Linked DNA regions of Catenuloplanes indicus. The protein of the gene in region 1 interacts with the protein of each later gene in a pairwise test. Links are inferred from orthologs where the notes say so. Each region holds a gene or a part of one and is shown in the gene's direction. Other genes may lie near its edges. The genes, in order: J2S42_RS28325 and ung.

What was found.
Region 2: the proteins of J2S42_RS28325 (region 1) and ung interact in binary tests that used the Escherichia coli proteins (3 or more experiments, as listed by UniProt). The link is inferred for Catenuloplanes indicus from one-to-one orthologs.

The regions. Positions count from the first base shown.
Region 1 is NZ_JAUSUZ010000001.1:6,247,433-6,250,748, forward strand. The notes cover bases 170-3,169. They hold J2S42_RS28325 (type I restriction-modification system subunit M), read left to right. Parts: upstream 170-889; coding sequence 890-2,449; downstream 2,450-3,169. Other genes in these bases: J2S42_RS28320 (restriction endonuclease subunit S), read left to right, coding at 170-893; J2S42_RS28330 (hypothetical protein), read left to right, coding at 2,524-3,169. In the rest of the region: more of J2S42_RS28320, read left to right, coding at 1-169; more of J2S42_RS28330, read left to right, coding at 3,170-3,174; J2S42_RS28335 (3-methyladenine DNA glycosylase), read right to left, coding at 3,228-3,316. UniProt on the Escherichia coli protein: The subtype gamma methyltransferase (M) subunit of a type I restriction enzyme. The M and S subunits together form a methyltransferase (MTase) that methylates A-2 on the top and A-3 on the bottom strand of the sequence 5'-AACN(6)GTGC-3'.
Region 2 is NZ_JAUSUZ010000001.1:4,196,811-4,200,058, forward strand. What follows is about bases 151-3,082. They hold ung (uracil-DNA glycosylase), read left to right. Parts: upstream 151-1,239; coding sequence 1,240-1,926; downstream 1,927-3,082. Other genes in these bases: J2S42_RS18805 (alpha/beta fold hydrolase), read left to right, coding at 151-1,168; J2S42_RS18815 (alpha/beta hydrolase), read right to left, coding at 1,956-3,082. Also shown: more of J2S42_RS18805, read left to right, coding at 47-150; more of J2S42_RS18815, read right to left, coding at 3,083-3,248. UniProt on the Escherichia coli protein: Excises uracil residues from the DNA which can arise as a result of misincorporation of dUMP residues by DNA polymerase or due to deamination of cytosine.

The DNA.
Region 1 (3,316 bases):
CGCGTGCGTTGAAGGGTGAAGGAATTCCGCTATTACTGGAGGAGGGTACAGCAAGAGATTTGCTTCCTAGCTCGCCGGTTGTTCAGAGTGGCTACCCTTGGAAATTGCCCGAAGGTTGGCTTTGGGCTAAATTGGGCGACCTTTTCAAGGTCTATGTCGGGACCACGCCGAGCCGCAAGGAGCCCTCTCTGTGGTCTGGTTCCGTCCCTTGGGTATCCAGTGGTGAAGTGAATTTCAGTCGAATTTCTGAAACTCGTGAGAAAATTTCACCGAGCGCGGTGGGAAACTGGGAGACGAGGGTTCACCCGCCAGGAACGGTCATGATTGCCATGATCGGTGAAGGGAAAACGCGAGGGCAGGTCGGAATCCTTGATATTGAAGCGGCGCACAACCAAAATTGTGCATCGATCCGCGTTTCGGAAACCCGTGTCCTTCCCGAGTACGTTTTTCTGGCGCTGGAGCAGCGTTATCTTGAGTCGCGTAGAGCAAGTTCGGGAGGGAATCAACCCGCCCTGAACAAAGCAAAGGTGGAGGCCATTCAGATTCCTCTGCCACCCCTCGCTACCCAGCGCCATATCGTTGCTGCTATCGAAGAATTCAGCGTGATGGCCACCCACTTCCATTCGGTGATTGAAGGCTCTTTGAGTAAGGCATCCTCCTTGCGTCGCTCTATTTTGACTCACGCCTTCGGCGGCAAAATTGCACCCCAAGATTCCGCCGATGAGCCTGCGGTCAGTCTTTTGGGGCGTAGCGGTCAGCAGCATGGGATCCGGTTCAATAGACCCAAGCGTGCAGGTCGATCAACAGGGCCTGGGGGGCGAGAAGAGGTTCCACCTCCACCGCATTCAAGCCAAACGTCCGTTTTGGCCACTCAGCAGGAGTTGCCGCTGTGACGCTTCCCGCTTCGGCTGTCGCTCGTGCCAGAACAAATAACCTTGTTGCAAAATTGTGGAACTATTGCAACGTCCTCCGAGATAATGGTCTATCCACGATTGATTATGTGGAGCAGCTCTCATATCTGCTCTTCCTGAAGATGGTTGACGAGATTTCAACCGACCCGTTCACGGAGGATGAGGCAAAAGCGGTCGTGCCTTCGGGCTATAACTGGAGGTCACTGGCGAGCCTTAAGGGCTACGAGCTTGAAATGCATTATCGTAATATTCTAAACGAGCTGGCGAGGAATCCCGGAACCACGCTCGGCACTATTTTCGCGAAGGCCCAGAATCGGATCACCGAGCCGTCGCTACTTGAGAAACTCGTGATCGATTTAATCGGCCGGGAAGAATGGACCGTTCAGGGCGCTGACCTAAAGGGTGACGCTTATGAAGGTCTACTCGCCAAAGGTGCTGAGGATACCAAGACCGGCGCTGGCCAGTACTTCACCCCACGAGCACTGATCGACGCCATGGTCGATGTGATGCAACCGGGGCCGGACGACACAATCACCGATCCTGCATGCGGAACCGGCGGCTTTCTCATTGCTGCTCATCATTACATTCGCGAGCACCACATGCAGTACCTTTCGCGCGAGCGGCGTCTAGCGCTTGGAGCTGGGAGGATCTGGGGTAACGAGCTAGTCACCGGGACTGCACGACTGGCGGCGATGAACATGCTGCTGCACGGTATCGGCGACGCTGATGGGCCTTCATTGATCACTGTCGGAGACGCACTCGCCGAACCGCCCAAGAAGCACGCCTCCCTGGTTCTTGCCAATCCGCCGTTTGGCAAGAAGTCGGCCATCACGGTTATCGGCACGGACGGCAAGGCCGACAGGGAGGACATCTCCTACGACCGGCAGGACTTCCGCGCTACCACCACGAATAAGCAGCTCAACTTCCTTCAGCACATCATGTCGTTGTTGGAGATGAATGGGCGAGCCGCGGTCGTTCTTCCAGACAACGTGCTGTTTGAAGGCGGTGCCGGGGAGAAGGTGCGCCGACGGCTGCTCGACGAGTTCGACTTGCACACAATTTTGCGCTTGCCCACCGGGATTTTCTACGCCGGTGGCGTTAAAGCCAACGTCCTCTTCTTCGAGAAAAAGCCGCCGCGCAGCGGCGGAGTGCCCAACACAACGAAGCTCTGGGTGTACGACTTTCGAACGGCTAAGCACTTCACCCTTAAGCAGCACCCGCTCCGCCGAGCCGACCTGGAGGAGTTCGTTCAGGCATATTTACCAGGGAGGCCACGCGCCGGGCGTGAGGAGTCGGAGCGGTTCAAGTGCTTCGACTATGCCGAACTCATTGCCCGCGACAAGGTCAACCTCGACATCACCTGGATGCGCGATCCTGCGCTCGACGATGCCGACAGCCTGCTACCGCCCGATGTGATCGCTCAGGAGATCATCGAAGACCTCCAGGCCGCACTGAACGAGTTCGCCGCGATCGCGGAAGCGCTCGGTGCGGAGGTGCCGGCTGACGCCGAGATGATCGAGGAGCCAATGGCCTACTGATCCACAATGGACTTGCGCCCACCCCGCCCCAGCCGGAAGGCTGATTGCAGTCAATCGAAGGGCGGGGTGGGTCAGTGGTTCGTGAGTATCCGCAGACGCGTGAGTTCCAGGCGTTCAAGACCAACATCGAGTACGCCAGGAAGATGGTCGTAGCCGGGCAGAGCCTGGCAGCCTTCCAGTCCCCGATCCTTGACATCGGCGACTTCTACCGCGCCGCTTGGGTGCAGGCTGTCGGCGCTATCGACCATTGGTTTCACGAGGAGTTGTACCGGCGCGTGGCGGAACTTGCCGCTCAAGACGGTCCCGGAATGCCCTACCAGCTCACCGCCTTCGAGCTTCCGCTCAGGAGGGTGGAAGAGGTTCGGCGAGGAACCACAACCCTTGCCGATGCGGTGTCCGAGCAAGTGCGTTTGAAGTGGGGCAACGTCGCCCTGCAAAACCCTCGGAAGATCGGCGAGGCGCTCAAGCTAGTAACCGAGGAGAACGTCTGGGTCAAGGCAGCCGGCCAGATCAACGAGTGGACCCATGGCCGGACCGCGATGAACGAGCAGGCGCTGAAGAGGCGGTACATCGCCATCACCGAGCGTCGGAACAAGATCGCTCATGAGGCCGATCTGGTCGATGGAAGCCTTCATGAGCGGCGAGCCATCACCGACGCAGAGGTCACCGACGCGATCAATTGGATCGAGCGTATCGCTCTGGCCATCGCCACTGTTCTTGGGTAAGGGGAGGGGGGCGGCCGTGCCTACGCCGATCGTTACGGATGAATCGGAGCGCTTCACAAACCAAGCTGACCTAGAGCCTGTTCGCAACGGCCAACTAGCTGTTGCCGCAGCTCGCCTGCTCGCTCGAAGAAGTTGCGCTGGA
Region 2 (3,248 bases), 2.1 Mb from region 1 along the record:
TGGAGGAAGGGCAAGCATGAGTTCGGCGTCATCGTCCTCGTCGTCTCTGGTTTCGTCGGTCTTCACCCCCAAGGTCGGGAAACGCGCCGGGATCATCGGCGCCGTGGTCGGGCTCGCCGCCGCCGGCATCGCGGCCGGGGTCGCCGCCGAGCGGACCATCGTGCGCCGCACCAAGCGGGGCACGATCGATCCGTACGCGGATGAGAAGTTCGGCGAGCAGCCCTACGACGAGTCCTTCATGATCACCGCGCCGGACGGCACCGACCTGCACGTCGAGGTGCTCGACCCGGTCGACGGGCTGGAGGTCGAACCGGACTTTCCCGGTGCGCCCGGTGCTGACCTGGAGGCCGAGCCCACGATCGTCTTCGTGCACGGCTTCTGCCTGGACATGGGCACGTTCTACTTCCAGCGCAAGGAGCTGGTACGGCGCGGCGACTACCGGATGGTCTTCTACGACCAGCCGGGGCACGGCCGCTCCGGCAAGCTGGAGTCCGGCGACTACCACCTGGAAGCGCTGGCCGAGTCGCTGAACGCGGTCATCGAGGCCACCGTGCCGACCGGCCCGATCGTGCTGGTCGGCCACTCCATGGGCGGCATGACGATCATGGCGCTGGCCGAGCGGTACCCGGACCTGCTGCGCACCCGGGTGTCCGGCGTCGTGCTGATGGCCACGTCCGGCGGCAAGCTGGAGGAGGCCCGGCTGTCGCTGCCGTCGCTGGCCGCGCGGGCCGGTGCGCCGTTCCTGCCGGTCGTCACCCGGACCACCCGGCTCACCGGCAGCGTCATCGACCGAGCCCGGCTCGCCTCCTCCGACCTGGCCTGGCTGCTCACCCGCCAGTTCGGCTTCGGCGGCAGCGCGCCCAGCCCGGCGCTGGTCACGTTCGTCGAGTCGATGAACTCGCACACCACGGCAGACACGGTCACGCGCTATCTGCGGACGATCTACACGCATGACCGGTTCCCCGCGCTGGACACGCTGCAGGACATCCCGACGCTCGTGATCGCGGGCGACAAGGACCAGATCCTGCCGGTCACCCACTCGCGTGAGATCGCCCGCCACCTGCCGAACGCGGAGTTCATCGAAATCCCGGACAGCGGGCACGTGGTCATGCTGGAGCACGCTGACGAGGTGAACGCCGCGCTCATCTCCTTCCTGGAGAAGCTGTGACGGTTCTGTCGCACCCGTCCGATACGGTGCGACCGCACGTCCCGTAGTTCCCCTGTGGAGGAGTCGCCAGCATGTCCCTCGACCTCGTCAGCCTGCTGCCCGCGCCGTGGCAGGCCGTCCTCGCCCCGCACCTGGACGCGGAGCGGACCCGCAAGCTGGGCGAGTTCGTCGCGGGGGAATATGCGTCGCAGACCGTCTACCCCCCGGTCGAGGACCTGTTCACGGCATACCGGCTGTGCCCGCCGGAGCGGGTGCGCGTGCTGCTGCTCGGCCAGGACCCGTACTTCAAGGCCGGCCAGGCACACGGCATGAGCTTCAGCGTCCGCGAGGGCGTCCGGGTGCCCCCGTCGCTGCGCAACGTCTTCAAGGAGATCGCGGCCGACGTCGGCGCGGGCATGCCCACCACCGGCGACCTGACTCCGTGGGCCGAGCAGGGCGTCCTGCTGCTCAACTCGATCATGACGGTTCGCGAGGGGAAGGCCGGTTCGCACGCGAAGAAAGGCTGGGAGGAGTTCACGGACGCCACCATCAGCGCCGTGAACGAGCTGGACACGCGCGTGGTCTTCATGCTGTGGGGCAGCTACGCCCGGAAGAAGGCCGCACTGGTCACCAACCCGCAGCACGTGGTGCTGGAGGCCGGCCACCCGAGCCCGATGAACCCGGCCGGTTTCCTCGGCACCCGCCCGTTCAGCGCCTGCAACAAGGCCCTCGCGGACGCCGGCCTCACCCCGATCGACTGGTCGCTCACCCCGGCCTGATCTGCCCGTCCAGCACCGCCACCCGGCCGTCACGGGGCCACTCCGGCAAGTGGTAGTCCGAGCGTGATGCGGGACAGCGCGTCCAGCGCCGTCCCGCCACGATCCCAGTAGCCGAGGTGCCCGGCGTCGGCCTGGCTGGGGAAGACGCGGGCGCCGAAATCCGGGTCCGCGGGGTTGTGCCCGTGCCACAGGTCGTCCTCCGGCCGGCCGTAGGCGAGGGCCGCGCCCGCGCCCGGCACCGCGGCCGCGAGCGCGGCATCCGTCACCGCGGCGACCGGTGACACCGGCGCGTGCTGGATCGGGTCGGTGATCGAGGTACTGGCCCAGACCTCGGACACGCGCAGCTGTGTCGCGTGCTCCACCCCGGCACCGGGTGAGGCGAGCAGCACCAGTGCGTCGGCGTCCAGCCCGTGATCGCGGGCGGTCACGCCGGTGACCAGGGTGCCGTAGCTGTGGCCCAGCACCACCTGCCGGGCCGGGTCGCCCTCGTGCGACGCCCGCAACCCTTCCTGGAACTGGTGCAGCGCGGGCGCCGCATCCCGCGCCGGTGCGGCGGACACGGCCTCGTCCAGGAAGTCCGGTGCGTCGTAGTCCAGCCAGAGCACGGCCGCGGTACGTCGCGCCGGGTCCAGCTCGGTCGCGGCCTCGGCAACCCGCGCGGCCCGGTCCAGCTCACCACCGGCCGAGGCGAGATCGCTGGTCATGCCGGGCACGTAGGTCACCACGGCCGCGCTGCGGTCCGGATCGCCGACCGCCACGATCGCCCGGCCGTCCCGCGACGGGTCGAAGCGCACCAGGTAACGCGGCGGATCCGCGTCCGCGGACACCCGCTCGGCCAGCCGCTCCAGCGACCCGATGAGCGCGGTGTCCCGCGCGTAGGCTGCGTCGCCCGGGATCACGCCACGCAGGTCGGCACCGGTCAGGCTGACGCCGCCGGACGCCGCGCCGCTGCGCAGCCCGTCCACCGGGAGGCCGAGGCGGGCCGCCTCCAGCGCCAGGTCCAGCAGCGCGCGGTTGGCCAGGTCACGAGCGGTGATCGGCACCCCGTCCAGCCCACCGACCAGCGTCGGCTCGTGCCGGATCAGCCACCGCCGCTGCGCCGGGGTGAGCGAGTCCCACCACGCGCGCGTGGTGGCCGGCGACGCGTCCGGCCCGGGCCGGTGCCCCGGCGGCACGCTCTCCCACCCGTGACCGGCCGCACCGCTCAGCTCCGCGAGCCGGACCGCCGCCTCCGCGTCCGCGACCGCCGCCGCACGCAGCGCCGCCTCGATCTCAGCCGCCACGGCCACCGACGGCCCACCACCCACCGGCACCGCACCGCC